DNA from 2 places in the Bradyrhizobium sp. 197 genome. Region 1 is predicted to be linked to the other one. Evidence: predicted binding sites of a transcription regulator. Region 1 holds the regulator's gene; the other holds the start of a gene.

Region 1 (15,492 bases):
GTAGGGCTTGTAGCCCTCGTCATTGCTCACATCGACGCGTCCGATCCAGTAACCCTTTGCCATTGTTCTTCTCCCTCTGTTGATAGTCTCTGTTTGAGCATGATCTGATCGGAAAACCGCTGCACACTTTTCCGGATCATGCTCCGAGCGCCTGCGCGATCTCGGCCTGGATGGTTTCTGCGACCGCCTTGGGATCGGTGGCTTCCAGCACCGGCCGTCCGACGACGAGATAGTCCGCACCGGCCGCAATCGCGCGTCCCGGCGTCATGATGCGCTTCTGGTCGCCGGTCGCCGCGCCCGCCGGACGGATGCCGGGGGTGACGAGCCTCATCTGGTGGCCGACGATCTTGCGCAGGCTACCAACTTCCTCGGGCGACGACACCAGCCCGTCGACGCCGAGCACCTGCGCCTGATGCGCGCGCGCTTCGACCAACTCGGAGACGCCGAGCCGGAAGCCTGCCGCATGCAGATCGTCCTCGTTGTAGGAGGTCAGCACCGTGACGGCGAGGATCTTCAGGTTGGAACTGCCGCGGCCTTCGACGGCGCCCTTCATCGTCTGCGGATAGGCGTGCACGGTGAGGAAGGTCGCCCCCAGCCTGGTGATGCTTTCGACGCCCTGCGTCACGGTGTTGCCGATGTCGTGCAGCTTGAGATCGAGAAAGACCTTCTTGCCCTTGTCGGCGAGCTTGCCGACCAGCGGCAAGCCGCCGGCATAAGCGAGCCGATAACCGATCTTGTAGAAGGTGACGCTGTCGCCGAGCCGGTTGATCATCGCTTCCGCGGCATCAACGCTGGGCAGATCAAGCGCGACGATCAGGCGGTCTTTCGGGGCGATCTCGGCTGGCGTCATGTCACCTCACATCATGCGTTGGGAAAAATCGATCAACTGCCGCACCAGCTCCTTCAACGCGGCGATATCGCCCTCGTGCTTCAGCCTGTCCATATCGTCATAGGCCTGATCGGCAAAGGCGAGCGTGAGCTGGTTGGCAATCACATTGGCGTGGCAGGAGGTCAAGATCAGCCGCAGCGCCTGCAGCGCGCGCGCGGCACCGAGCCGGCTCTGCGAGGCACCGGCGAGCGCGAAGGCGCGATTGCGGAACACGTCGCCGCGCGCCTCATGCAATTCATGCACGCGGCTGACCCAGTCGATCGCGTTCTTCAGCAGCGGCGGCACCGAGGCATTGTATTCGGGCGAGACGATCAGCACGCCATGATGCGCGCCGATCATGCGCTTGAGATTGATCGCGTGCCTGGGCAAACCGGACTTGGCCTGAAGATCGCCGTCATAGATCGGCAACGGAAAATCGGCGAGCGAGATGCGCGTGATCTCGACACCGGCCTGGACGAATTCATAGGCGGCGACCGCCGCCAGCTTCGCATTGTGCGAGCCGGTGCGCAGCGAGCCGGGAATGATCAGGATTTTGGGTGCGGACATCCGCTTCCATGCGTTCGGCGAAACGAGCCCGCCACGCAAAGAGGAATGCCGGCGGAATTAGTCCTTGCGATACACCCAGACGCGGGCCGGCGGAAGGTTCATCCAGATCCGCTCCGAGGCCTCTGTGGACACGCCGGGCAGCGATTTCGGAATCGGCGGCACCACCGCATAGGTGAACTGCACGAAGGGCGCACCGGGCGCCAGCGCCGTGAAGGCATCGCGGATAAGCCGCAGCCGCGTCAGCATCGGTTTTGTGACCAGCGGCAGGCCCGACACCACCGCGGAGGCCGGCGCACTCAAGACGTTCCAGAGCGTGTCACGGAGGCGATAGGCATCGCCCTGCACCACCTTGGCCTGCGGATAGCGGTCGCGCAGCAGGGCGCAGAAGCCGGGATTGTATTCGACCAGAACGAGACGCTTTTGATCGACGCCGCGCTCGACCAAGGCCGAGGTGATGGCACCCGTGCCGGGTCCGAGCTCGACCACCGGCGCGTCCGAATTGACGTCGACGTAATGGGCCATGGTCCGGGCCAGCAGCTTGCCCGACGGCATCACCGCGCCCATGTGGAGGGGCTTTTCAATCCATGACCGGAGAAAACGCACCTCGTCATCGAGACGGGGCTTCTTCAACGCACGCGCGGACGATGGCAATGGCATGTCGGGACCGGACGGGACCGCGTGACCGCGGCGTGTCAGAAAATGGTCACAAAGAGGTATAGGCCGAAGGCGGTACGGTCAAGCCGGGTCAATTCGCCCGATTACCGAAGAAGTCCTTGACCTTGGTGAAGAAGCCCTCGGATTCCGGTTGGGTGTTGCCGGAGGAAAGCTTTTCGAATTCGGCCAGCAATTCCTGCTGCTTCTTGGTGAGATTTTGCGGAGTCTCGACCACGACCTGAACATACATGTCGCCCATCTGGCGCGAGCGCAGCACCGGCATGCCTTTTGATGCAATGCGGAATCGGCGGCTGGACTGGGTGCCGGCGGGGACCTTCACCTTGGTCTTGCCTTTCTCGATGGTCGGCACCTCGAATTCGCCGCCAAGCGCGGCCGTCACCATCGAGATCGGCACACGACAATGCAGATCGGCGCCGTCGCGCTGGAAGAACTGGTGCTGGGACAGCGACAGGAAGATGTAGAGGTCGCCGGGCGGGCCGCCGCGGACCCCGGCCTCGCCCTCGCCGGCGAGCCTGATCCTGGTGCCGTCCTCGACGCCCGGAGGAATGTTGACCGACAGATTCCGCTCGCGGGTGACGCGCCCCTGACCCGAGCAGGACGGGCAGGCGTCCTCGATCATCTGGCCGCGGCCCTGGCAGCCCGGACAGGTCCGCTCCAGCGTGAAGAAGCCCTGCGACTGTCGTACGCGTCCGGCGCCGCCGCAGGTCGAGCAGGTCTTCGGCTTGGTGCCGGCCTTGGCGCCGATGCCCGAACAGGCCTCGCAGGTGACCGAGACCGGGATCTCGATCTGCGCGGTCTTGCCACCAAAAGCTTCCTCGAGCGTGATTTCCATGTTGTAGCGCAGGTCGGCGCCGCGCTCGCGGCCGCCGCGGCCACCGCCGCGCTGTCCGGCCATGCCGAACAAATCTTCGAAAATGTCGGAGAAGGAGGAGGCGAAGCCCGCGCCGAAACCGGCGCCGCCGCCGCCGCCCTGCTCGAAGGCGGCATGACCGTAACGGTCATAGGCTGCGCGCTTGTCCTTATCTTTCAGGACCTCGTAGGCCTCGTTGATTTCCTTGAACTTGACTTCGCTGGTGTTGTCCCCGGGATTGCGGTCGGGGTGAAACTTCATCGCCAGCTTGCGGAACGACGATTTCAGGACGGAATCGTCGGCACCGCGTTCGACTTCGAGGGTTTCGTAGTAGCAGCGCTTGGTGGACGTGGACATGATGAGCTCGGTCTATCCAATCGCGATTCAAATCGGAGCGAAACGACGTCGCCACGCGACGATATAAGCGCTCCTCCGCCTTATGGCAGAGGCCAGCATGGCGGCATTCAGCATAGCGGCTGGGAATTGATCGATCGTGACGGGGCCGATTTTAACAGAGTCTTGGCCCGCCCGGCCCGGCACGATGGCCTCCCCGCGAGGGAGGAGGCCGTTGGCGCGTGTGGGGTCCAAGTCGTCCGCATCATCACCCTCGCGGGGTTCAGGCGGACTTCTTGTTGTTCTTGTCGTCGTCGACTTCGGTGAATTCCGCGTCGACGACGTCGTCCTTGGCCGCATCCTTCTTGGCGTCGGCCTCGGCCTGCTGCGTGTAAATGGCCTCGCCGAGCTTCATCGAAGCCTGGGCCAGCGTTTGGGTCTTGGCCTTGATCGCTTCGGCATCGTCGCCCTTCAGCGCTTCCTTGAGGTCGCTGACGGCATCCTCGATGGAACGGCGCTCGGTCTCTGCGATCTTCGAACCGTGCTCGGCCAGCGCCTTCTCGGTCGAATGCACCAGTCCGTCCGCATCGTTCTTGGCCATGACCGCCTCGCGGCGCTTCTTGTCGGCCTCGGCATTGGCCTCGGCGTCCTTGACCATCTTCTCGATGTCGGCTTCCGACAGACCGCCGGAAGCCTGGATGCGAATCTGCTGCTCCTTGGAAGTCGCCTTGTCCTTGGCCGACACGTTGACGATGCCGTTGGCGTCGATGTCGAAGGTCACTTCGATCTGCGGCATGCCGCGCGGGGCCGGCGGAATGCCCATCAGGTCGAACTGGCCGAGCATCTTGTTGTCGGCCGCCATTTCACGCTCGCCCTGGAAGACGCGGATCGTAACCGCGTTCTGGCTGTCCTCGGCGGTCGAGAACACCTGGCTCTTCTTGGTCGGGATCGTGGTGTTGCGGTCGATGATGCGGGTGAACACGCCGCCCAGCGTCTCGATGCCCAGCGACAGCGGGGTCACGTCGAGCAGCAGCACGTCCTTGACGTCGCCCTGAAGCACGCCGGCCTGGATCGCGGCGCCGATCGCCACGACTTCGTCCGGGTTGACGCCCTTGTGCGGCTCCTTGCCGAACAGCTGCTTCACGACTTCCTGGACCTTCGGCATGCGCGACATGCCACCGACCAGCACCACTTCGCCGATCTCGGCGGCGGTGAGGCCGGCATCCTTCAGCGCCTTGCGGCAGGGCTCGACGGTCTTCTGGACGAGGTCGTCAACCAGCGCTTCGAACTTGGCGCGGGTGAGCCTCATCGTCAGATGCTTCGGGCCGGTCTGGTCCGCGGTGATGAAGGGCAGGTTGATCTCGGTCTGCGTCGTCGACGACAGCTCGATCTTGGCCTTTTCAGCGGCTTCCTTCAGGCGCTGCAACGCGAGCTTGTCGTTGCGCAGGTTGATGCCCTGCTCCTTCTGGAACTCGTCAGCGAGATAGCCGACCAGGCGCATGTCGAAGTCTTCGCCGCCGAGGAAGGTGTCGCCGTTGGTCGACTTCACCTCGAACACGCCGTCGCCGATTTCGAGAATCGAGACGTCGAACGTGCCGCCGCCGAGGTCGTACACGGCGATCGTACCGGCCTTGGTCTTGTCCAGACCATAAGCGAGCGCAGCCGCGGTCGGCTCGTTGATGATGCGCAGCACTTCAAGGCCCGCGATCTTGCCGGCGTCCTTGGTCGCCTGGCGCTGGGCGTCGTTGAAGTAGGCGGGGACGGTGATGACGGCCTGGTCGACCTTCTGGCCGAGATGAGCTTCCGCGGTCTCCTTCATCTTCTGCAAGATGAAGGCAGAGACCTGCGAGGGCGAGTAGGTCTGGCCGTCGGCCTCGACCCAGGCGTCGCCGTTGGAAGCCTTCACGATCTTGTACGGAACGAGCTTCTTGTCCTTCTCGACCATCGGGTCGTCGTAGCGGCGGCCGATCAGGCGCTTCACTGCGAAGAAGGTGCGCTCGGGATTGGTGACGGCCTGGCGCTTGGCAGGCTGGCCGACGAGGCGCTCACCGTCGTCGGTCACGGCGACGATCGAAGGCGTCGTGCGCATGCCTTCGGAATTCTCGATGACTTTGGCGTTCTTGCCATCCATTACGGCGACGCACGAATTCGTGGTACCGAGGTCGATCCCGATGACCTTTCCCATGGTCCTGATATCCTTGTTTTTGCGGCAGGCTGGCTGGGCCCAGAAGGCACCCGAACCGAAACCCCCTAAGATCAAACATTCGCGATATTGCGATGGTTGACGCTCATATAGGAGGGGGGGAGGGGCCCGCAAGGAGAGAACGCAAGTTTCGACCGTGAAAACATCGCGTTTTGAAGCATCATATCCGGGCTGAACCGCCCTTGCGGGTGAGGAATTATTAACAGGTTCAGATATCAGCCAGCCCCCGCCACCATGATCCGCGCGCCCTGTTACCGGCGAGGCAAACCCGCTAAAAGGCGGGCGCCGGAGAGCCGCCATCGAGGCTGCGCCGCGCGACAAAGCGGCTCGGTGGCCGACCATCGAACGGCCTCAATGTGAACCAATCAGAGTGCCCATGAAGCTGACCCGCCCCCTCGCTGCGCTCGCCCTCCTCGTCGCCTCCGCACTTCCGGCTCTGGCTGCCGACGCCGTTTTCCCGCCTGGCTTGCGCCTCGGCATGGTGCCGTTGGTCGGCCTCAGCACGGCCAAGACGTTTCCGGGCTTCCAGAGCGAGGACGGCAACGTCAAGGTGCTGATCACCGAGCTGCCGCCGGCGGCTTATGGCGAGGTCGTGAGCGCCTTCAATTCCAATCCGGCCGGAACCAACGGCGTCAAGCAGGACAAGATCGAGACGCCTGCGGGCCTGGCCTATTTCACCACCGAGAGCGGCAAGGCCGGCGAAACCCCCGTGAGGCGCTATTCGATGATCGTGCCGGGCGCCGGCTTCTCCGGCTATGTCGCGGTGCAGATTCCGGAGAATGCGATCAAGATCTACACCGACGAGGCGGTGCGGCAGATGTTTGCGAGCGTCGCCACCCGCAAGCAGGTCTCGGCCGACGAGCAGCTCGCGCTGATGCCGTTCAAGATCACCGATCTCGCCGAATTCAAGGACGTCCGCACGCTGGCGCCGGGCTCGAGCATCATCCTGGCCGACGGCGACGAGGGCACAGGCTATGAATCGAAGCCGTTCATGATCCTCGGCGTGATCGGCGCCACCCCGCAGCAGGCCGACGACCGCGCCCGCTTCGCCCAGGAGGCGGCGCTGCAGATTCCTGGCGTGCGCGAGTCGCGCGTCACCATGTCCGAGCCGCTTCGCATCAACGGCCAGCAGGGTTTCGAGACCCGGATCGACGGTATCAGCGGCAAGGACAAGACGGCGGTGACCGTGGTGCAGTGGATCCGCTTCAGCAGCGGTGGCGCTTCGCTGCGCATCATCGCCAGCGCCCCGCGCGACCAGTGGCCGGCCGCCTTCACCCGCTTCCGCGCGGTACGCGACGGCATCCAGCCGAAAGGCTGAAAGGCCCATGCGCTGACCACATCCGGCTGCATTTTCGGGCTTCTGTTCGTACACGAGCGGAACTAGGCTCTCCCCCGTTCAATCTGGAGGGAGGCGGACCATGCTGGATCGGCGACACATCTTGACGGCGCTTGCAACGACGGCGCTCGCGACCCTCGTGCCAAGCGCGCTCTTAGCAGCGGCATCGATCAAGCCGGACGATGCATCCGCGCTGCTCGTGATCGACGTGCAGAACTGCTTCCTGCCCGGCGGCAGCCTCGCCGTAAAGGAAGGCGAGCAGGTGGTGCCGGTCATCAACAAGATGGCCAAAGCGTTTTCGAACGTGGTGATGACACAGGACTGGCACACGCAAGGCCATGTTTCGTTTGCGTCGGCACACTCCGGCAAGAAGCCGTTCGAGACTGTCGATCTTCCCTACGGCAAGCAGGTGCTGTGGCCGGACCATTGCGTGCAGGGCACCGACGGCGCCGCGCTGTCGAAGGACCTTGCGATCCCGCACGCCGAACTCATCATCCGCAAGGGTTTTCACAAGGACGTCGACAGCTATTCGGCCTTCCTCGAAGCCGACGGCAAGACCTCGACCGGCCTTGCCGGCTATCTGAAGGCGCGCAAGATCAAACGCGTCTTCGTCGCGGGGCTGGCGACGGATTTCTGCGTCGCCTGGACCGCGCTCGACGCCCGCAAGGCGGGCTTCGAGGTCTATGTGGTGGAAGACGCCTGCCGCGGCATCGACAATCAGGGTTCGCTCGCAAAAGCCTGGGCCGACATGACCAAGGCCGGTGTGAAGCGGATTCAGTCTGCGGATATCACGGCGAGCGCTTAGGCGACGCCAAGAGCTGCAAGCCCCTCATCCCGAGGCGCGCTTCTCCGCGCGCGTCTCCTCAACCGCGGGGATTGAGAGCTAAACCGGCTCGTTGCTGTTGGCGGCGGGCACGGCCTTCGCGCCGCCCTTGGCGACACCGACCAAAGCGGGGCGCAGCACGCGCTCGCCGATGGTATAGCCGGCCTGCATCACCTGCACGACGGTGCCCGCGGGCACCGACGCGTCGGGAACCTCAAACATCGCCTGCTGGAAGTTCGGGTCGAACTTCTGCCCCGAGGGGTCGAACTTCTTCACGCCGTGTTTTTCCAGCGCGTTGAGCAGCGAGCGCTCGGTCAGCTCGACGCCCTCGATCAGCGAAGCCAGGCCGGGATCGGCCGCCGCACGGGCATCGGCCGGAACGGCATCGAGCGCGCGCTGGAGGTTGTCGGCGATATCGAGCACGTCACGGGCAAAGCCGGTGACGCCGTAGAGCTTGGAGTCAGCGACCTCCTTGGCGGTGCGCTTGCGCAAATTTTCCATCTCGGCCAGCGTCCGCAGCATGCGGTCGCGCGCCTCGGCGGCTTCCTTCTGCAAAAGCTCGACCGAGCCGGGCTCGGGATCGTCCGGCATGATGTAGGGTTTTGACACCACGGGCTCGGGCGTCACAGCGGCCGCGTCTTCGGGTTGCCGGTCTCGATCGGTCATCGGCTCTCTTCTCAAACGTCTCAGGGATTTTCTCGCCCGGATATCGTGCTTCGGACGGCGAAAATCAAGCGCCCGTGATCGGCCCAAGGCGCCGGTCAGCCCCCCAGGAGGCGGCTGACGATGCGGGCGGCGTAGTCCACGGTCGGGATCACACGGGCATAATTCAGCCGTGTCGGCCCGATTACGCCCAGAACGCCGACAATATGGCCGGCGGCATCCCGATAGGGCGAGATGATGGTGGAAGAGCCCGACAGCGAGAACAGCTTGTTCTCACTCCCGATGAAGATCCGCACGCCTTCCGCGGTCTCGGCCCGGCCGAGCAGGTCGATCACGCCGCGCTTGGTTTCGAGATCGTCGAACAGCAGGCGAACGCGCTCCAGATCCTCCAGCGCATGCAAATCTTCGAGCAAATTGGCGTGGCCGCGGACGATGAGCTGGCGGTCCTCGCTCTCGCCGCCGGACCAGCTGGCGATACCGGCGGAAATCACCTTTTGCGTGAGCTGATCGAGCTCGGCGCGGGCCTCTCCGAGTGCGGTCTCGAGCTCGAGCCGCGCCTCGGCCAGGGTCCGGCCGCGGATCCGCGCGTTGAGGAAATTGCCGGCCTCGGTGAGTGCCGAGGAGGGAACCCCGAGCGGCAGCACCAGCACGCGGTTTTCAACCTGGCCATCCTCGCCGACCAGGATCACCAGCGCCTTCTCCGGTTCCAGGCGGACGAATTCGATGTGTTTGAGCCGCGCATTGGATTTTGGCGTCAGCACCACCGCGGCGGCGCGCGTGAGGCCGGAGAGCCGCGTCAGCGCCTCCTCCAGCGCGGCCTCGACTGATTGCGCCTGCCCGACGGAGGTGAGCTGGCTCTGGATCGCCTGCCGCTCGGCCTCGGTGAGGTCGCCGACCTGCATCAGGGCATCGACGAAGAAGCGCAGGCCGAGTTCCGTCGGCAGCCGGCCGGCGGAGGTATGCGGGGCATAGATCAGGCCGAGCTGTTCCAGATCGGCCATGACGTTGCGGACCGAGGCCGGCGACAGCGGCATGGCGATCAGGCGCGAAATATTGCGCGAGCCCACCGGCTCCCCGGTCGCGAGATAGCTTTCGACAATTTGACGAAAGATGTCGCGGGAACGCTCGTTGAGCTGGGCGAGACCCGCGCGCGGCGCGATCAGATGGATCGGATCGTGATGGGCCACAGACGGTAACTCCTCTCGGATGCACGTAATTTGTCTATCCCGGGCGCTTCTGACAAGCGTGGCGTTCGCGGATCGAAAATCGGGGGTGAATAAGGTCTCGATCTTCCCCCTTGCCGCCCACCCTCACCCCACCTACAAGCACCGCGAACAGCCCTTTTCCGAGAGTTTTGGAGGATTTCCCATGCGGCCAAGCCGCCGTGCGCCCGACGAATTGCGCCCCGTGACGCTGGAGCGCGGCGTGGTCAAATATGCGGAAGGCTCGTGCCTGGTAAAATTCGGCGACACCCATGTGCTGGTCACCGCCACGCTGGAAGACCGTCTGCCACCATGGCTGAAGGGCCAGGGCCGCGGCTGGGTCACCGCCGAATACGGCATGCTGCCGCGCGCGACCTCGGAACGCACCCGCCGCGAGGCCTCCGCTGGAAAGCAGAGCGGCCGCACCGTGGAAATTCAGCGCCTGATCGGCCGTGCGCTTCGCACCATCATCAATCTCGAAGCGCTGGGTGAGCGCCAGATCACGGTCGATTGCGACGTGCTCCAGGCCGATGGCGGCACCCGCACGGCCTCGATCACCGGTGCCTGGGTCGCGCTTGCCGATTGCGTCAACTGGATGAAGGCGCGCAACATGGTCAAGGCCAACGTGTTGCGCGACAACGTCGCCGCGATCTCCTGCGGCATCTACAAAGGCACGCCCGTGCTCGACCTCGACTATGCCGAGGATTCGGAAGCCGACACCGACGCCAATTTCGTCATGACGGGCGATGGCCGCATCATCGAAGTCCAGGGCACTGCGGAACGCGAGCCGTTCACGGAAGCCGAGTTGCTGGCGCTGATGGCGCTGGCGCGCAAGGGCGTCGCGCGTCTCGTGGACTTGCAGAAACTGGCGGTAGCGTAGTCAATAAGCCGATGCATCGCCGAATCACCGGAAAGCTCGTCATCGCGACCCACAATCCCGGCAAGCTCGCCGAGATGAAGGAGCTGCTCGCGCCTTACGGCGTCGAGGCGGTGTCGGCCGGCGAGCTCGGCCTTCCCGAGCCGGAAGAAACCGGCAACGATTTCCGCAGCAATGCTGCGATCAAGGCGATCGCGGCAGCCCAAGCGACGAAGCTCCCGTCTTTCGCCGATGATTCCGGCATCGTGGTCGACGCGCTCGATGGCGCGCCGGGCATCTACTCAGCGCGCTGGGCCGGTCCGAGCAAGGATTTTGCCGCGGCGATGGCGCAGATCGAACGGCTGTTGCAGGAGCGCGGCGCGACCACGCCCGACAAGCGCAAGGCGCACTTCGTTTCCGCGCTCTGCGTCGCATGGCCCGACGATCATCTCGAAGAGGTCGAGGCGCGCGTCGACGGCACGCTGGTGTGGCCGCCGCGCGGCACCGCCGGCTTCGGCTACGACCCGATGTTCTTGCCCGACGGCCACAGCCGCACCTTCGGCGAGATGGAGAGCATCGAGAAGCACGGCCTGCCGCCGCTCGGTCTTGGTCTGTCGCATCGTGCCCGCGCCTTCGTGAAACTGGCGGAGATCTGCCTTGAACCGCGCTAAGGAAGCCTTCGGCGTCTACGTGCACTGGCCGTTCTGCCTGTCGAAGTGCCCCTATTGCGACTTCAACAGCCATGTCCGCCACGTTGCGATCGACGAAGCGCGTTTTGCGGCAGCATTCGCGCGTGAGATCGAAACGACCGCGCAACGTTCGCCCGGTCGCGAGGTCACCTCGATCTTTCTCGGCGGCGGCACGCCATCGCTGATGCAGCCTGCGACCGTCGGCGCTGTGCTCGACGCCATCGGCAAGCACTGGGCTGTGGCGAAAGACGTCGAAGTCACGCTGGAGGCAAACCCGACCAGCGTCGAAGCCACGCGCTTTGCCGGTTATCGCGCCGCCGGCGTCAACCGTGTCTCGCTCGGCGTGCAGGCGCTCGACGATGCCTCACTGAAAGCACTGGGCCGCATGCACAGTGCGCGCGAGGCACTCGATGCCGTCGCCATCGCGCGCCGCTCGTTCGATCGTTATTCGTTCGATCTGATCTACGCCCGTCCCGACCAGACGCCGGGGATGTGGGCCGATGAACTGCGTCTCGCGATCGACGAAGCGGCCGAGCACCTGTCGCTCTATCAATTGACGATCGAAGAAGGCACGCCGTTCTTTGGCCTGCATCAGGCCGGCAAGCTGAAGACGCCGGATGAAGCGGTCGCACGCGCGCTTTACGACGTCACCCAGGAGACCTGCGACAAGCTCGGCCTGCCCGCCTACGAGATCTCAAATCATGCGCGGCCGGGCGCCGAGTGCCGGCACAATCTGGTCTACTGGCGCGGCGAGGAATATGCCGGCGTCGGCCCCGGCGCCCATGGCCGGCTCGACATCGACGGTATCAGGCACGCCACCGCCACCGAGAAGCGCCCCGAAGCCTGGCTGATGCGGGTCGAGACCAACGGCCACGGCATTGTCACCGACGATCTCCTCAACAGCGAAGAGCGCTCCGACGAATTCCTGCTGATGGGATTGCGCCTTGCAGAAGGCATTGACCCCGAGCGCTACAGGGCTCTCTCCGGCCGCTCGCTCGATCCCAAGCGCATCACGCTGCTGCGCGAAGAAGGCGCGATCACGGTGGATGCAACGGGGCGTCTGCGCGTCACGAGCAGCGGATTCCCGGTGCTGGACGCGGTGGTTGCGGATCTGGCGGCGTAGCGAGTTCTCGTAAGGTGGATTACGCCTCGGCTAACCTACCAACTTCGTCCAGCGTGCGCGGAAGTATGGTCGGTTAGGCCTTCGGTTGGGGTTATGTCGCGCGGTGGCTTGTGCGGCTTCGGCTCCATCTTGAGGATCCGCTTCAAGACCTCGTCCCGAGACGGATTGTCCTGATTCCCTGCTTCTTATCCGTCAAGGTACGGCCTCCCCTTGGGGAAAAGCGGGACGGACACAGGAATCCTTGCCATTAGCGTGGACTCCGGAACAGCGACGCCCCACCATTGACCCTGCGATTCGGATCCATCCGATTCACAACGTGGAGGGGAGCCGGTCTTCCGCCAAGTCGACCCGGCTCTCCCACTGGCGATCCCTGACCTAGGGGACCATCTGATCAAAGGCCGTCCGGTTTCCACCCCGGGCGGTCTTTGTGTTTTCAGCAGGGGCTCGAATCACGGGCTTCAGCCTGACTGAAATCACGTACACACTACGCACAGTAGGATTCCTCCTACAAGACGCATGAGGACACACAGTCCTCAAACAACGGGGACAAAACTAACGCGCCGGCCTGTCACGCGGTTCAAAAATACCGCACGCAAACCTGGTACGTTACGCCCCAAAACTCTTCGGCGAGCCCGCGACGGCCACGCCGCCGCCGGTCGTCACCTTCATCACCGCAAGCCCGCGCTCGTTCGTCCCATCGGCGCGGAAGCGGAACAGGCCGTCGATGCCGGCAAAGCCGGAGGGATTGGTGAGCACGTCGGACGAGAAGCGCGTCGTGCCTTGTGTGCGCGCCAGCGCGGCGACGAGGGCGACCGCGTCATAGGCGAGCGTTGCGGTACGCACCGGCTCGGCGCCGTATTTGGTGCGATAGCGGCCGGAGAAGGCGCGGAAGCCGGCCGGGTCCGGAGCGGCGTAGAGGCCGCCTTGCAAGCTTGGGCTGGCATAGACGCGCGGACCGTCCCACAGGCCGGTGCCGAGCAGCTGGATATTGCGCAGATTTGCACCCGCCGCGGTCATCGCATCGGCGACTGCGACCACGGCGTCGCCGTCATCGGCGATGAACAACGCATCGGCGCTGCCGAGTTGCTGCGCCACGGTCCGGGCCGGCGTCGCGCGATCGGCGCCGTATTTCTCGAACGCGACGATGCGCCCGCCGCGGCGCGGCACTGCCGCCTTCACCGCGGCCTCGACCACATTGCCATAGGCATTGTCTGGCACGAGTACGGCGACGGCGCGCTTTCCGATGCCGGCAGAATATTCGACGATGCGGTTGACGTCGGATTCCGGCAGGAAACTCAGCAGATAAACGCCGCGGCCGGCGATGCTGGAGTCGGTCGAGAACGCGATCACCGAGATGCCGCGCGTGCGCGCGATCTGGGCCACCGCAGGCACGGACTGCGCGAACAGCGGTCCCAGGATGATCTCGGCGCCCTCATCGACCGCCTGCTGCGCGCTCGCCTGCGCGCCCTGCGGGCTGCCATTGTCGTCCTTGATCAGGAGCTGGATGTTGGGATTCTGGAACTCGGCCAGCGCCATCTCGGCGGCGTTGCGCATCGACTGCGCGGCAAGACCCGCATTGCCGGCCGCCGAGAGCGGCAGGATCACGGCGACCTTCACCCCGCCGGTGCCGGCGGTCGTTGCCTGTTGCGGCGGGCCTGCCGGCTGAGCAGGAGGCTGGGAGGAACTGCTGAACGGACTGGAGAACTGGCTCAGGCTCTGCTGGACGCCGGCGCAGGCCGACAGCAGCGGCGTGCCGAGCAACAGGCCGAGCGCGCTCCGCCGGGTCGCCCCTGATATCAGGGGCGATATCAGAGGCCCCTGAACGGGAGGCTCCTCCGAAAAGGAAGATCTGGGATCACGCGGGCCCGTCATAGCAGCTTCTCTTCTGACCGACCGTCGCCGGCCGGTCACGACATTCTTTCCACGACACAAGCCGTGGATTCAGGCATATTGTCGGCAAATAGTTAACTCAAACAAAAGGATAATGACCGCTTAACGCGGCTCAACCTTAAAGTCCTGGCTAGCTGTCCACCGCCGCCACCCAGCATCAAGGCGGCGTTTCCGCCGTGAATATGGCGCTGACGCTTCATTCCCTCTGGAATGTGATGCCGGATGGATCACATTCCAGTCCTTCCTCGCCCCTCACCCAAGCGATCTTTTCCGAGGACCGGTTCCCAGCCCCTGGGATCATGCCTAAGTTCGATTCATCATGCGCGCAAAGCCGTCCCCGATAAATACACCTGAGACTACGGAACCCGCCTCGCGCGGTTTCTCCATCGACGCCCATCGTCTTGCGGCGCCGAAGGCCGCGCCGGGCCTGCATTTGGTCGCGACCCCCATCGGCAATCTTGGCGACATCACGCTGCGGGCGCTGCAGACCCTCGCCGGGGTCGATGTCATCGCCTGCGAGGACACCCGCATCACGCGGCGTCTGACCGAGCGCTACGCCATTGCGGCGCAGCTCAAGCAATATCACGAGCACAACGCCGAAGCGGCCCGTCCAAAAATCCTGGAGGCGCTGGGGCAGGGCGGCTCCATCGCGCTGGTGTCGGACGCCGGCACGCCGCTGATCTCGGATCCCGGCTTCAAGCTGGTGCGCGAGGTCTGCGCCGCCGGCCACGCGGTCTACGCGCTGCCCGGCCCGTCCTCGGTGCTGGCGGCGTTGTCGGTCGCCGCGCTGCCGACCGACCGCTTCTTCTTCGAGGGTTTCTTGCCGTCGAAATCGGCCGCGCGACGATCGCGCCTGGCCGAACTCGCGCGCATCGATGCGACGCTGGTGATGTTCGACTCCGGCAACCGCATGCAGGACACGCTCGCGGAGCTCGCCGAGATCATGGGGACCCGCGAAGCCGCGATCTGCCGCGAGCTGACGAAACTGCACGAGGAGATTTCGCGCGCGACGCTGCAGGAGCTGGCGCGCGACGCCGACACGCTGGAGACGCGCGGCGAATTCGTGCTGGTGATCGCTCCGCCCGCGCCGGATGCCGAGATGCTGACATCGGATGCGCTCGACGACGTCCTGCGCGAGCAGCTTGCCGCGCACAGCGTCAAGGACGCGGTGGCGCACGCGGTCGCGCTCTCGGGCCGGCCGCGCCGCGAGGTTTATGCCCGCGCGCTCGCGCTTGCCAAAGACCTGCGGGGCGGCGATGGCGAAGAATGAGGTCCCGGCGGAACCGAAGGTCGCCTCGCCCGAGCGCGTCGCCGCGTTCCGCACCGGCATCTCCGCGGAAAGCCGCGCCGCAGCCTATCTGATGGCCAAGGGCTACCGCATCCTCGCCAAACGCTACCGCACACCGCATGGCGA
Region 2 (15,492 bases), on a different contig from region 1:
GGATAATTTCAGGTGCCGAACACTCGGCCTTCGGCTGTAGCCGCCGCGAACGAAATCCTTCCGTGCGCCAACGCACCGATGCCGAGATCAAGCGCGTGTCGAAAGGCAAATCGCGCCATGCTCGAGACCTTTGATTATGAACGCTTGTCGACCTTGGCGCCCTGTCAGCGTCGGACCACCAGAGACTCGGGAGATCACGACCGCTGTTGCCGGCCGGTAAGACCAACCTCTCCCTGGCACGCCGCATCGATCGGAGGTCGGTGAGTAGCGAACCACCATGGTGGCCGCTCTTAATGAACAACCAAGAGACGTTGCCCTGAGGTTTTTGACGAGAGTTCGACCTGGACACCAACGCCTTCGTCACGACCGGTTTCGCTCTTTCGGAGGGAAAGCAGGCCGTCAGCTGGGTCGACCGCAACGCGGTGCTCATCGCACGAGATTGGGGAGAAGGGACCCTGACGCAGGTTGGCTACCCTTTCGTCTTGAAGGAGCTCAAGCGCGCTCAGCCGCTCGTTCGAGCGCGCGAGGTCTTCCGTGGGGAGCCGACCGATGCCGTGGCGGCGCCCTTCGTGCTGCAGGATAATAAAGGCAAAGTTCATGCGGCCGGCGCCATGCGCGCCATAAGCTTCGTCGAGCAGGAGTATGTGCTCTTTGGGCCCAACGCACCGATCAAGCTAAACCTGCCAAAGAAAGCAAACATCAGCGGCATCGTCAGCGGCCGCCTGCTCGTGACGCTCGATGAAGACTGGATACTGTCCGGCAGCACCCGCTTTGCGGCCGGCTCGATGATCTCGTATGGCTTGGGCAAATGGAACAAAGATCCGCTGCGCGGGATGCCATCGCTCGTCTTCCAGCCCGAGCCTCGGCGAGCGCTCAGCGGGTTCCCGGTCACCAAGAACTTGTTGATGGCGAGCCCTGACAATGTTCAGAGCAAGGTACGACCAGGGCACTTGGCGGGCCAACTATTTGGAGCCGACGCCCCTTTGGTACTTCGACGCGGCGAGCGAAGGGCTTGAAATACTGAGGACGACACCTCCGAAGTTCAACCCGTTCAGGCATGTCGCGGAGCAGTTCGAGGCCACTTCGCTCGACGGGACCCGGATTCCCTACTTTCTGGTGCGTCCCAAGAACGCGAGGTTCGGAGCGGAGATCCCAACTCTTCTCAATGGTTATGGCGGATTCCACGCCTCGCTCCTGCCCTCCTTTGCGGGAGCGATGGGGCGGCCCTGGCCCGAGCAGGGCAATGCATATGTCGTCGCGAACCTGCGGAGCGGCGGCGAGTTTGGGCCGCGATGGCACGAGGCGGCCCAAGCGGCAACGAAGCAGCGGACATGGGATGATTTCATCGCCTTTGCGGAGGACCTAATCCGCCGGAAGGTCACCTCTCCGCGTCGATTGGGCGTGGTCGGCGGCAGCCAGGGAGATCTGCTGGTGGGCACCGCGACTACTCAGCGCCGAGACCGCTTCAACGCAGCGATCGTGCAGGTGGCGCTGTTCGACATGTTTCGGTTCACCAAGTTGGGCGCAGGCTCCTCCTACATCGGCGAATATGGCGATCCCGCCATCCCGAGCAGCGCGGGTGGATCGAGGCCTACTCACCCTATCAGAAGCTTGTCCCGGGCAAGACCTACCCAGACACCTTCATTCTCACTTCCACCAAGGGCGACCGCGTGCATGCGGCCCACGGCCGCCGCTAGGCTTGCTGCGCTCGGCCAGCCCTATTACTGCTATGAGAATATCGACGGCGGACATAGCGCGGCCGCCAATCTCACGGGATACGCGTGCCGGCTGCACTCGAATACACCTATGCATCCAGGCGGCTTGTGGATTGAGTGCGGTTGACGAGTGAGTTCGCTAAGGTCGCCAGTGCAAATGGCGGCCTGTCAGCATCAGCGCGTTTGGTCGGAGAGATCAGTGACCAGGCCGCATCCGTGTATGTCATGACCCACCACTGCGGGATGTCGTTGTGCTCTATGGCTTCACTCCAGCCATCCCCACGTCCGGCGGGGTGGCTTCGGCTTCGCAAACCTGAATATCTAGAACTCTCACAGCCACAAGAGCTCTCCTTCGTTGCGCTCGAGCATTCGTAATGGTGCGTTAAATCCATCTCGGAGCAGTGGGCGACATGCAGCGGAGAATGCACAAGCCTTCGATCGTCAAGAAGGCGGCGCGCGGCATGAAGTTGTGGACACTTTCCAGCTGCACAGCGCTCAATTAACGCGATCTGTTCTCGGTTACATCAACGTAGCGAGTCGGTTTACGCTGATCACTTGAGCCATGATTGGCATCGTCAGCCGCAGGAAAGTTGCCTGCGGGCTTGCGCTCCGACGGAGAGGTGAATTACGAAATGCAATGGAATCCATTCATGAGCAACATGACAACTCAGATTCATTCGCACGCGGTCGTGTGGATCGACCACCTCATTGCTAAGATATTCTCCATAGGTTTAACGGGCGTCAGCGCGACGGCCGTACGCGCGCATTTGGCGCCCCAGCGTCTTGATTGCAAAGCGCATACTGGCTCTGCCGACGTGAATGATGATCCGACGTTTGTCGTCAGGGTAGGTCGGGCCCTGAGTAGCTGCACTGATCTGCTGATCATCGGACCGGGAACCGAGAAGACCGAGCTGATGAACTTCCTGAGAGTGAACAGGCCGGATCTCACTCTGCACGTCGAGACAAGTAATCCTCCGACCGACCGGGAAATTGTAGCGGTTGGGCGAAAGATTTTCCGTCTCGATTGAGTTGGCGATGTTCTTCTTCTGATTGTGAACGGTGCAACAGATCGGCCCAAATTAGGAGAGATGAGGATCGCTCTTGCCGGGGACCACCACCTACTCGTCCGTGAAGAGCGGCTAAGGGATTGAGCCAGAATCGCATTTGTCTTTGTGGACTGCTTTGCGATTGCAGGGTTTTGATGCTTGGGGCATCGGGACCTTGCAATTTCATTTTCAGGATTCCGTCGAATGGCCAGTCATGATTCCGTCGTCGCATCGGAGGTGGCGATGCGACCGAAGAAGCACAGGACGACGGGATCGGGCGATCTGTTCCGGGCCAGGCTGGACCACTCATTAATATGAAGCACGAGCTGGTTCAGCTTGCCGGCAAGGTCGATTGGGAGTGGATCGACGGCGAGATCGCGCCGCTCTATAGCGAGAACGGCCGGCCGGGAATCGCGACCCGCTTCATGATCGGGCTACTCCTGCTCAAGCACACTTACGGGCTGCCGATGAGGGGGGGGTGCGAGCGTTGGGTCCACGACCCGTATTTCCAGTACTTCACCAGCGAAGAGTTCTTTCAGCACGCGTTCCCGCACGAGCGCTCGGACCTGAGCTATTGGCGCAAGCGGCTGGGCGACAGCTGGAGCCGTTGCTGGCCGAGAGCTTGCGGGTGGCGCACGAGGCCGGTGCGTTACGCAGCCAGGACCTCAAGCGGGTCACGGTCGATACCACCGTGCAGCCGAAGGCCATCACCTTCCCGACCGATGCCAAGCTGCTGCACGCGGCCATCAAGGGGCTCAACCGACTGGCGAGGAAGCACGCGGTCAGGCTGCGGCAGTCCTATCTTCGCATTGCCAAGACCGCGGCAATGATGGCGGGGCGCTACGCCCATGCCAAGCAATTCAAGCGGCATCAGCGGCAGTTGCGCATTCTGCGCAGCCGGCTGGGCCGGATCATCCGCGATATCCGCCGCAAGCTCGAAGGTCAGACCGTGCTCGAGAACGCCTTCGCCCTCCCGCTTGGCCGGGCCTTGCAGATCCGCTCGCAGCAGCAGCGCCAGCGCGGCTGGTAGCTCTATCCCTTCCACGCCCCGGAGGTGGAGTGCATCGGCAAGGGCAAAGCAGCCGCCCTTACGAGTTCGGTGTCAAAGCCTCTATCGTCACCAACAACCGCCGTGCTCCCGGTGGCCTGTTCATGCTGCACGCCAGGGCGCTGCCCGATAACCCGTACGACGGTCACACCTTGCGGGCTGTCATCGACCGCACCGAGACGCTCACCGGCTGCGTGTTCCAGCCGATCGTGATCACGGATTCCAGGCCATCGTGATCACCCATTCCAGAGCATCGTGATCACCGTTTCCAGCGGATCGTGATCGCTATTTCCAGCGATCGCGATCGGGGCAGGAGGCGCGCGCGGCTGACAGTCTGCAACCCGGGTAGCTTGGTCTTTTGCCTAACCGCAGAGGATCGAGATGCCGACCGAGAGACTGTCCATGCGCCACATCCGTGAAGTTCTACGCCTGCACTACAGCGTCGGCGTGTCGCAACGCGCCGTTGCCCGCAGCCTGGGCTTGGCCCAGGGCACGGTCAGCAAGTACCTCAACCGACCCCGCCGCGCCGGTCTGACCTGGCCGCTGCCGCCGGAGCTGGACGACGACGTCCAGCTCGACAACCGCCTGTTTCCGCCGCCTTCTGATCAGCCCAGCGACGAGCGTCCGCATCCAGACTGGGCGCTCTGCATCGCGAGCTGCGGCGCCCGAACGTCACGCTGATGCTGTTGTGGGAGGAGTATTGCGACGCAAACTCCGACAGCTTCAGCTATGCGTGGTTCTGCGAACGCTACAAGGAGTGGACCGGCCGCCTCAAGCCGACCCTGCGCCAGGTCCATGTCGCCGGCGAGAAGCTGTTCGTCGACTATTCCGGCCATACCATGGAGGTGGTTGACGGGCTCAGCGGCGAGGTGCGCAGCATGCAGATCTTCGTCGCCGTGCTCGGCGCCTCGAACTACACCTATGCCGAAGCCAGCTTCAGCCAGAGCTTGCCGGACTGGATCGCCTCGCACGCTCGGGCCTTTGCCTATTTCGGCGGCGTGGCGCGGCAGACGGTGAGCGACAATCTCAAGGCCGGCATCACCCGGGCTTGCTTTCACGAACCGATGGTCAACCGGACGTATGCAGATCTCGCCCGCCATTACCGCACCGTCATCGTCCCGGCGCGACCGTATTGTCCACGCGACAAAGCCAAGGTCGAAGTCGGGGTCCAAATCGTCGGACGATGGATTCTCGCGCGTCTGCGCAACCGCCGATTCTTCTCCCTCGCCGCCCTCAACGAGGCGATCCACGCACTCCTGGTCGAGCTGAACGACCGACCTCTCCGGAGTTGGGGACGAAGTCGGCGCGACCTGTTCGAAGAACTCGATCGTCCGGCGCTCACTCCCTTGCCGGATGAACCGTACCAGTATGCCGAGTGGAAGCGCTGCCGGGTCAACCTCGATTATCACATCGAGATCGCCAAGCATTATTACAGCGTCCCTCACAACCTCGTGCGTCAAGAGGTCGAGACCCGCGTCACCCAAAAGACCGTCGAGATTTTCCTGCGCGGCAAGCGGGTGGCGTCGCATCTACGCAGCACCTTGCAGCATCGCCCGACGACGATTGCCGAGCATATGCCGAGCTCGCATCGTCGTTATCGCGACTGGACCCATGAGCGTATTCGTTCCGAAGTCGCCAAGGTAGGCCCCGACGTCGACACCCTGGTCGACGTCATCCTGCGGTCGCGACCGCACCCGGAACAGGGCTTCCGCTCCGCCATCGGCATTCTCGGGCTAGTCAAGCGCTATGGCCAGGAGCGCGTCGACGCCGCCTGCGCCCGTGCCCTGCTGCTCAACGCCCGTTCGTACAAATCGGTCGCCGCCATCCTCAAGAACGGCACCGACAGGACCGCTCCGCCCGCCGACGAGACACCCATCCTCTTCCACGCCAACATCCGCGGCCGCAGTTACTACAATTGATCAGGAGATCAGCATGCTCATTCACCCTACCGTCGATCGCTTGCGCGCCCTCGGCCTCACCGCCATGGCCGATGGCCTCACTGAACTGCAGAATAATCCCGAGGCTGCCGGAATGCCGCATGCCGATTGGCTCGGCCTCCTCGTCGATCGCGAGGCCATCGCCCGCGACAACCGTCGCATCACGCGTCGCTTGACCAGCGCCAAGCTCCGTCAAGCCGCCGCCATCGAGAACGTCGACTATCGCACCGCTCGCGGCCTTGACCGTTCGCTCTTCCAGAACCTCGGCACCTGCCAATGGATCCGCGATGCCAACCACCTGGTCATCGTCGGCCCAACCGGCACCGGCAAGTCCTGGCTTGCCTGTGCACTCGGCAACAAGGCCTGCCGCGATGGCTTTTCCGTCCTCTACAAGCGGGCACCCCGCCTGTTCGCAGATCTCGCGCAGGCGCGCGGCGAAGGCCGTCTGGCGCGCCTGATCGCAGCCCTCGAGCGCGTCAATCTCCTCATTCTTGATGACTGGGGACCCGAACCGCTCACCGCCGAGCAGCGCCGTGATCTGCTCGAGATCGTCGACGATCGCTACGACAAGGGATCGCTGTTGATCACGAGTCAGGTGCCCGTGTCGCAATGGCACGATGTCATTGCCGATCCCACCCTCGGCGATGCGATTTTGGATCGCATCATTCACAATGCCCACCGCATCGAACTCAAGGGCGACAGTCTGCGGCGCCAAGCCGGCGAAAAGAAAAGGCCGTGAGCACCTCGCGCACGATCGTCCCGCCGGCCCACAGGTCCCTCCCGCGCGCGTCGCTGCGTCGCTCGTGGGGGCACTCCGCGCCGCGCACGGGGCCCTCCCATGGACCGCCGGAACAATCTTCGAACCAGCCCGCCAGCCTTGACGAGGAGGCCGTTTCCAGCACACATAAACTCGTCAGTCGTGTTCGTCTCCAGTGATCGCCATCATCTGGAATCCGTGATCACCATCGTCTGGAACGCCTGATCACCATCCCTGGAATGCGCACACCGGCTGTGCGATCGAGCGGGCCTATGTCGACAAGGGATACCGCTGCCACGACGCACAAAGTCCCCGCCGAATCTTCATCTCTGGCCAGAAGCGCGGCGTCTTCGGTGTCATCAAGCGCGAGCCGCGCCGCCGCTCCGCCATCGGACACCTGAAGACCGATGGCCACCTCGGCCGCTGCTACCTCAAAGGCCGCGCCGGCGATGCGGCCAACGTCATCCTCTCAGCCGTCGGCCACAACTTCCGCCGCATCCTCGCCTGGCTCAGAGAACTCTTGTGCCTGTTCCTGATTCAGCTCTGGCGCACGCGCGCCCTGTCGGGCCCCGCTCAATTCGGCTTCTTAACGGACGGCCACCTAGCTCGCGCATCCGTTTACAGCGATGGATAGGCGCCGGAACCGATGCTATTTAAGTCAGTAGCGCCAATGGGTGGCTACCGCGACCGGCGTTCTCAGGTGTTCGCCTTGACCGGCCGCCGACGTTGAGGCCGCAGGGAAAGACTGTGCAGAACGACGATCACCCGCTCGTCCTGCCGGTGACATGCCTACCAGCAGACTCGCAAAACCCCAAGCGGAACGTCTAGCAACTGCTGATCGTCATTTCCGCAGCGCATAGCGCGAGATCAGAACAACGAACTGAAAAAGACGCGAGCAAGAAATGACCCCGGCATTTTTCTGCCGGGGATCGCATTTTTGAGAGAGTTGGATCAGAAGTCCATGCCGCCCATGCCGCCCATGCCGCCGCCCGGCGGCATCGCCGGACCGGAGCCGCCCTTCTTGGGCAGCTCGGCGACCATGGCTTCCGTGGTGATCAGCAGGGCCGCCACGGAGGCAGCGTTCTGAATCGCGGTGCGGACCACCTTGGTCGGGTCGATGATGCCCTTGGAGATCAGGTTGCCGTACTCGCCGGTCTGCGAGTCGAAGCCGTAGGCGTATTGCTCCTTCTCCAGGATCTTGCCGACGATGACCGAGCCGTCTTCACCGGCGTTGATCGCGATCTGGCGAGCGGGCGCGGAGAGCGCCTTGCGGACGATCTCGACGCCGGTCTTCTGGTCGTCGTTCTTGGTGCGCAGACCCTTGAGCTGCTCGGAGGCACGGAGCAGGGCGACGCCGCCGCCCGGGACGATGCCTTCCTCGACCGCGGCGCGGGTCGCATGCATCGCGTCATCAACGCGATCCTTGCGCTCCTTCACCTCGACCTCGGTCGCGCCGCCGACGCGGATCACCGCGACGCCGCCTGCGAGCTTGGCAAGACGCTCCTGGAGCTTCTCACGGTCGTAGTCCGAGGTGGTCTCCTCGATCTGCGCCTTTATCTGGGACACGCGCGCCTCGATGTCGGCCTTCTTGCCGGCGCCGTTGACGATCGTGGTGTTCTCCTTGTCGATCATCACCTTCTTGGCGCGACCGAGCATGTTGAGCGTAACGTTCTCGAGCTTGATGCCGAGATCTTCCGAGATCGCCTGGCCGCCGGTCAGGATCGCGATGTCCTGCAGCATGGCCTTGCGGCGATCACCGAAGCCCGGAGCCTTGACGGCCGCAACCTTCAGGCCGCCACGGAGACGGTTCACGACCAGCGTCGCAAGCGCTTCACCTTCGACGTCCTCGGCGACGATGACCAGCGGCTTGCCGGTCTGCACCACGGCCTCGAGCAGCGGCAGCAGCTCGTTCAGCGAGGAGAGCTTCTTCTCGTTGATGAGGATGTAGGCGTCGTCCATCTCAACGCGCATCTTGTCGGCGTTGGTGACGAAGTAGGGCGAGATGTAGCCGCGGTCGAACTGCATGCCCTCGACGACGTCGAGCTCGGTCTCGAGCGACTTGGCTTCCTCGACGGTGATGACACCCTCGTTGCCGACCTTCTTCATGGCGTCGGCGAGGAACTTGCCGATCTCCGCGTCACCGTTGGCCGAGATGGTGCCGACCTGGGCGATCTCGTCGTTCGAGGTGACCTTCTTCGAGTTCTTGACGAGGTCCGCAACGACGGCTTCGACCGCGAGGTCGATACCGCGCTTCAGATCCATCGGGTTCATGCCGGCGGCAACCGATTTGGCGCCCTCACGAACGATCGCAGCCGCGAGAACGGTTGCGGTGGTGGTGCCGTCGCCGGCCGCATCGGCGGACTTGGAGGCGACTTCGCGCACCATCTGCGCGCCCATGTTCTCGAACTTGTCCTCGAGCTCGATCTCCTTGGCGACGGTGACGCCGTCCTTGGTGATGCGGGGTGCGCCGAACGACTTGTCGAGCACAACGTTGCGGCCCTTCGGGCCGAGCGTGACCTTCACCGCGTTGGCGAGGATGTCGACGCCGCGCAGCATCTTGTCGCGTGCATCGACGCCGAATTTGACTTCTTTAGCTGACATGTGAGTTTTCCTGAATGTTTTACTTGGTCTCACCCTTGGCGACGCCCAGCAGGCGCTCCTCAGGATGAGCGGTGCGAGCGATGGTTTAGGCGGCCTTCTTCTTGGCGGACACGTCGGTGAGAACGCCCAGGATGTCGCTCTCTTTCATGATCAACAGCTCCTGGCCGTCGATCTTGACCTCGGTGCCTGACCACTTGCCGAACAGGACGCGGTCGCCGACCAGGACGTCGATCGGGATCAGCTTGCCGCTCTCGTCGCGGCCGCCGGGGCCGACGGCGATGACTTCACCTTGCGAAGGCTTTTCCTTGGCAGTGTCCGGAATGATGATGCCGCCAGCGGTCTTTTCTTCTGCGTCAATGCGCTTGACCACGACGCGGTCGCGAAGCGGACGGAATTCCATGCAGATCTCCTAAGCATTTACTTCAGTTGAAGATTTCCCGATTGCTAGCAATCGTGGCCGGCGAGTGCCAATGCAGGCGCAGCTGAAATAGGACCGATTTTTTGGGGAACAAGTGTTTGTAGCAGGAAAAATCCGGTGGGCGCGCGGGATCTCTGTGGGGGCTGCCCCAGATCACTTTGTCCGCTTGCCGCCGAGCACCCGACCTTCTTCTGATTGAGTCGTACGGCTCTGTCTCTCAGCCCGATGTAGCCTAACAGTTCAATTCCTCTGCCCTAAATTCGAGCTGGTAAAGGCCCGCCGATCTGGTGCCGGTTCAAGTGCGGATCGTCGGCTGACTTCGTTCTAAGATTGGGATGCGTTTAGAACCTGACGCAGAGGTCGCGAATTGGGGGGTATCGCTCCGCTTGATCGATGATCCGATACTCAGCAACTCGAGGCGAGGCAACGCCGGCTGCGAGAGCTAGCGCAGAAATGTGCTCAGATCGTTCGGCACCTGGTCCAGTTTCAGATCACCTTTGCGCGGCGAAGGCTGCTGGACGGATCGCCCGTGCTCCAGACAGCGAGCGCGCCGATGTCCCGGTTTGCGCGAAAGGACCTCTGCCCGCATCGCGACAGCTCTATATGCGCGAACAGCTCGCCGAACTGTCCCGCGACCATGGCCTGGCCGACGCGTTCAACTAAATCCTGAAGCGATGGGCGAGCTGTGAAGACGCCGGTGGCGGCGTGCTGATCAATACCGGAGCCAGCGTAGGTGTGATCTCGACAGGAACAAGAGCTGGCACAAAATCTCCGCCCGGTCGCCCCTGGTGCGCTTGTCGGCCTGGTGAACAGCAGGCTGTAAGCCACCGCGTACCGGCGCGCGAGGCCGCAGACCGTCTCGTCAGCCTGCAAATGGCGAACCTGCTCGTCGCAGCTCCGTCGCCACCGACGTTCGGCGCCCTATCGCTACGTGACCTCAAAGCTAGACTTAAGATCAAATACTCGGCCGCCTCTCAAACTACACAACACGGCCGCCGCCGGCGCCGCCGGAGGGATACGGACTCCGAAACTAGTCAGGTGATCTAAGTTCGCCCCAGGTCCGCCAGGCCTTGTGGCAGAGCCGTCTGGTCTGCGGATTTAGTCGGCGTGAAGTGGATATGATATTGCGGGCCCTAACGACGCAGTCGGGCGGCTCTTATACCTGCGGTCACGACAAGCGCTCTCCTTCAAGAAGCCCCAGCGGTCATTTGCCTGCCTTGTGCGTCGAGCGCGTCTTTAAGTTTGGAGCTTGATGGGATTCATCTTGGACATCGTGCACATACTGTGGCGCCTCGGATTACATGCGACACAGCCGCATCGTCCGAAAAGTTTCGCACGATAAGCTATCGGAGGGGCTTGAATCGCACCTTACGTCAAGATGTAACCTGTCGAAATGGGCGGTGACAGACTTCAGCACCCGAAGCCGTCCCAACGAGTAACATAGAGTGCGAATGTCCCAATCCTAGGCTCACGGAAGGCGAGCCCGGTCATCGACGACTGTCGTGAAGCTCCCCTGTCTCTGGGTCATAGCAACGCGCGTCTGACAGATGCGCTTGGCTCACCGTCGGATCGTAAGACGCCGCTCGCACGTAAGTAGAGCGGCTGACTTGCCTGTGAGCGACGCAAGATGGTGGCCCTCAAGCCTGCATCTCAATGCCAGAAGGAAGCTGATGCTTCGTGGCAACTGCGAACGGCTACGTGGTGCGGTACCGGACATCTGCGGGCTTTACGCAGATCGTTCCGGAATCCGCGACTAGGCTCAAGGGTCTCGTTCATTCGGGTTTCGGTCGTCTTCACGCGAAACACATCGTGTGACTCTGTCGAACTGCGATGGGCACTACATAAGGGGATCGTGTGACGAGACAACTAACCGGAGGTAGTGTGACAACACAACGTGCTTTGCTGACGCCTGGGCCAATGTCGTTATCGTCGGCAGTGAAGGCCGAGATGCAACTCGACCTCGCATCGCGCGATTGCGAGTTCAAGAAAGTGACCGCTCGCATGAGGCAGCTGATGCTCAATGTGTCGGGCAATGCGGAATGCTATTCGGTCGTTCCTATCCAGGGTGGCGGCTCCTTTGGAATGGAAGCTGCTCTCTCTTCATTTGTCGCCCAGACCGACCGGCCGCTTGTTTGCATAAACGGCATTTATGGCGAGCGCATTCTCAAAATTCTGCGGCTGTGGGGCGTCCAAGCGGTGAATCTTATCAAGGGAGCCACCGAACCGTTGGACCCCGAGGAAGTCATCGAGCGTTTGAACCGAGATCCAGGTATCACGCACGTATGCTTGGTCCACTGCGAGACTACGACCGGGATTGTGAATCCGCTCGAAGCGATCATAGAAGGAGCAAGGCAGCGTGGTGTAAAGACTATCGTCGACGCAATGAGTTCTTTCGGCGGCGTCGACATCGACCTAGGCCGAGGCGGGCCAGACGTCTTGGTTACGTCGAGCAACAAGTGCGTCGAAGGTCCGCCAGGGCTGGCTTTCGTTATTGCCTCTCGCGAGCTTCTTGAGAATGCAGTTCAAGAGCCAAGATCGTTTGTGCTCGACGTGAGAGATCAATGGCGCTCGCTTGAGCGCACTGGTGAATGGCGATCGACCCCACCAACGCATATCGTGCAGGCAGTCACAAAGGCATTGGAGGTCCTGAGCATCGAAGGCATTGATGCCAGGCGCCGCAGGTATGAGAAGATAAGAGGCAGCGTCATAAAAGAGCTGGAAGGAGTGGCGTCCCCACTGCTTCCAGCGAACCTCCAGTCGCCGGTTTGCGTGGCGTTCACCGCGCCAGCTGACATCTCCGACCAGGTAGCGTTTGACTGCCTATATCGGCACCTGGCAGCCCATAACCTCTACGTCTACTCTAAACTGCATCTTCCTACCCGCAGTTTTCGGATCGGCTGTATTGGCGAGATTCAATCCAATTGGATTGAGCAGTTGGGCTGTGCCTTTCGCACATACTTCCGCTCCGGTGAGACTCTGACCGTGGGACCAGTGTCAGCCCAGGAAACACGCGAGAGCCCTACAGAGATATCGCGCCCAATGGCGAGCATCGCGCGGCATTCATATTCGATCGAAACTGCTGTTCTGCACGCAGGATACCGTCGTGATCCGGTGACGAAAGCTGTGGCAGTGCCGATCTACCAGAATACGGCCTATGAGCTCGACGGTAATTTGAGCCATATTGCTGACGTCTATAACGTGAAGGCTGATGGTTTCACATACACTCGCATCATCAATCCGACGACCCGGGCGCTGGAAAAAAGGTACGCCGCCGTCGACATGGGAAGCGACTCGCTGGCCGTTGCATCAGGTCAAGCGGCGACGTTTCTTGCGATCGTAAACTTATCAAGCGGTGAGGTGGGAGATAACGTCGTCGCTTCTCCGTATCTATACGGCAATACCTGGAATCTGCTCCACAACACGTTGAAGCGTCTTGGTATCAACGTAAGGACGGCAGACCCTCGAAACCCCGAGACCTTCGAACGCGCCATTGATGATCGCACGATATGTCTGTTCGGGGAGGTCATCTCCAATCCCTGTCTGATTCCGCTTCCTGTCCAGCAGCTGGCGGAGATCGGCAGGAGGCACGGCGTCCCCTTGGTTGTGGACAATACGACAACCCCCCTGGTTTGCCAGCCGTCAGCTCTCGGCGCCGCGATTACGACGTACTCTGCCACGAAATACATTTGCGGTCATGGGACGACGCTCGGCGGACTGATCGTCGACAACTGTGGGTTCGACTACCAGGGAAGATCTCGCTTCCCACTGTTCAATAGTCCGGATGATGCGCACGGCGGGATCATCTGGCGTAACGCCTTGGCGGAGCTCGAGGACCTCGGAAAGAGCGAATATCTTCTCAAGGCCCGTATGACGTGGTTGCGCGATACTGGCGCGGCCATCGCCCCCTTTGCGAGCTTTCAACTCATTCAGGGACTTGAAACGCTGCCTCTTCGCATGAGGCAGCACTGTGAAAACGCCAGGATTGTAGCCAACGTTCTGAAGGAACATCCGAAAGTGTGCCGTGTCTTCTACCCGAGCCTCTTTGAGGGAGCTGACCGAGAAATCATCGATCAGACACTTAATACCGGGTATGGGCACGGGGGGATGATCATGTTTGAGGTGGAGAACGAGCAAGCCGGACGCAAGTTCATCCAGAACGTCGAGCTGATGTATCACGTGTCGAATGTGGGGGACGCCCGCACGCTGGTAACCCATCCTGTCTCTACGACCCACACCACCGTCCCACGGGAAAAGCGCGAAGCAGCCGGCATATTTGGTGGCTCCATCCGGCTTTGCGTCGGCATTGAAGATGTTAGCGACATCATCAAGGACTTGGAAAAAGCGCTTTCCGCAATCTGACAACCTGAAAGCCGATCGAGCAAGGGGTTCTCATGAAACACGCAGATACTTGGAAATTGAGGTCGTCACGTTTTGAGGCGGTTCAATTTGGCCGCGAGATCAACCAGCAGCTCTCCGCGCTGAGGCCTGACAACGTGACGGGAGCTGCTTACATCGCGAAAGACTACGCTGTGATCGCAGCTTGCGTGCTGGCGACGGTTCATGTGTCATGGTGGTTATATCCCCTCGCAGTTCTGTTAATTGGCGCCTACCAGCGTGGATTGACGACAATCGCTCACGATGCGGCTCACCGCACCCTCGCGAGCAACACGACCTGGAATTATATGCTGGGCATTTTGTTCGCGTCCTATCCTTTGTTCCAGCGCCACTGGGCATATCGGATTTCACACGTCTACCTGCATCACCCGAATCTCGGCGATCCGGAGAAGGATCCCGACTTGAAGTTCTTCTTGGCCAGCGGCGTTTACGATGTTGTGCCGCCTAAGCAGTACGCCTTCAACATCATCTGGAAGCCGATACTGGGTGGCGCGACAGTCGCGTATCTGAAGTACCTTTGGACCAATCGGTTTTCGATCACGGATGTCGAGGACCAGAGCCGGTCGGGAATCCTCATCGACAAGTATGGCTTCTATCTCTTTTGGACGCTCATATTCGGTGGGTCATACCTTCTTGGACTGCTCCACGTCGTAGTCCTGTTTTGGATCGTGCCCTATCTCACCACGTTTCAAGCTCTCGGCTGGTTTATCGAGCTCGCCGAGCACTCACCTATGTGCGAGACCGAGACAACGAATGTCTACCTGACCCGGAATAGAAAGGGGAATTTTATCGAGCGAGCAATTGTCGGTCAGAATCTGGATGAATACCACCTTGAGCACCATCTATCGCCCGGCATTCCTTTCTGGCTCCTGCGCAAAGCTCAGAAAATTCGAATGCAGGATCCTCATTACGCAAGTGTTGCCGCAACCTGGGGAGGGCTCTTCGTCAAGGGCCCTCAAGGTCAACCCAGCGTAATTGCCCAGTTGAAGGAGCGAAATCGATGCTTGTATGAGCAGTCTCTGGCCAGTCCCGTGGCGAAGGAGCAGTTGGCTTGATATCGCGGCTAACAGAGTCGGTCCGGGCCGTGGTGGGCGTGACCTCAAACCGCCTTTTGGCCGATGGCGTACACCGCGACTGGTTGCGGCGGAAATATGTTCAAGCCCTCGTTCGCTATGCGGGCGTGGCTTGCGTGATATTGCCAACGATCGATGCTGACGATGCGGAAGGCGACAGTGATCTGTCGATCATGGGCAGGCTCGACGGTCTGATTTTGACAGGTGATGAATCGAATATCGATCCTGCCATCTTCAGTTGGTCCGCTTCGCGCAGACCGAAACTGACAGGCCAGGCGGACGTTGAAGCTGGCGTGAGGGACCGTCCTCGTGACAGGCTGTCCGCGGGCGCAATCGAGAAGGCGGTTGCCCTTGGGATGCCGATACTTGGCATCTGCCGTGGGCTTCAGGAGCTTAACCTCTATTTTGGCGGCACGCTTCACCCGTCGTTGTCCGAATGGAGGCTGGAAAGCGGACAGATGCACGCTGAGAAGGCGGGGCTGCCGAGGGATCGCCAGTACGA

The links. The regulator HrcA, encoded in region 1, represses chaperone genes, less so after heat shock. The targets are predictions, from matches to a motif close to GTTAGCACTCNCNNNNNGNGAGTGCTAAC.
Positions count from the first base shown of each region.
Region 2: IVB27_RS27420 (co-chaperone GroES) is a predicted target of HrcA. The motif match lies at 9,548-9,576, and genes of this name have one in related genera.

Region 1 is NZ_JADPJJ010000189.1:37,580-53,071, reverse strand. It holds gene IVB27_RS41400 (DUF1330 domain-containing protein) at 1-63, opposite strand, end outside; gene pyrF (orotidine-5'-phosphate decarboxylase) at 137-850, opposite strand; gene IVB27_RS41390 (NADPH-dependent FMN reductase) at 857-1,435, opposite strand; gene IVB27_RS41385 (class I SAM-dependent methyltransferase) at 1,493-2,092, opposite strand; gene dnaJ (molecular chaperone DnaJ) at 2,181-3,317, opposite strand; gene dnaK (molecular chaperone DnaK) at 3,577-5,478, opposite strand; gene IVB27_RS41370 (hypothetical protein) at 5,873-6,814, shown strand; gene pncA (bifunctional nicotinamidase/pyrazinamidase) at 6,915-7,637, shown strand; gene grpE (nucleotide exchange factor GrpE) at 7,716-8,321, opposite strand; gene hrcA (heat-inducible transcriptional repressor HrcA) at 8,417-9,505, opposite strand; gene rph (ribonuclease PH) at 9,687-10,400, shown strand; gene rdgB (RdgB/HAM1 family non-canonical purine NTP pyrophosphatase) at 10,412-11,047, shown strand; gene hemW (radical SAM family heme chaperone HemW) at 11,034-12,188, shown strand; gene IVB27_RS41335 (penicillin-binding protein activator) at 12,795-14,060, opposite strand; gene rsmI (16S rRNA (cytidine(1402)-2'-O)-methyltransferase) at 14,398-15,348, shown strand; gene IVB27_RS41325 (YraN family protein) at 15,335-15,492, shown strand, end outside.
Region 2 is NZ_JADPJJ010000119.1:69,980-85,471, reverse strand. It holds gene IVB27_RS27460 (hypothetical protein) at 483-1,016, shown strand; gene IVB27_RS27455 (prolyl oligopeptidase family serine peptidase) at 922-1,842, shown strand; gene IVB27_RS27450 (hypothetical protein) at 2,366-2,743, shown strand; partial or broken gene IVB27_RS27445 (IS5 family transposase) at 3,005-4,003, shown strand; partial or broken gene istA (IS21 family transposase) at 4,191-5,728, shown strand; gene istB (IS21-like element helper ATPase IstB) at 5,742-6,485, shown strand; partial or broken gene IVB27_RS27430 (hypothetical protein) at 6,712-7,137, shown strand; gene groL (chaperonin GroEL) at 7,455-9,104, opposite strand; gene IVB27_RS27420 (co-chaperone GroES) at 9,190-9,504, opposite strand; gene IVB27_RS27415 (2-aminoethylphosphonate--pyruvate transaminase) at 11,470-13,881, shown strand; gene rtxC (dhydrorhizobitoxine desaturase) at 13,914-14,972, shown strand; gene IVB27_RS27405 (gamma-glutamyl-gamma-aminobutyrate hydrolase family protein) at 15,011-15,492, shown strand, end outside.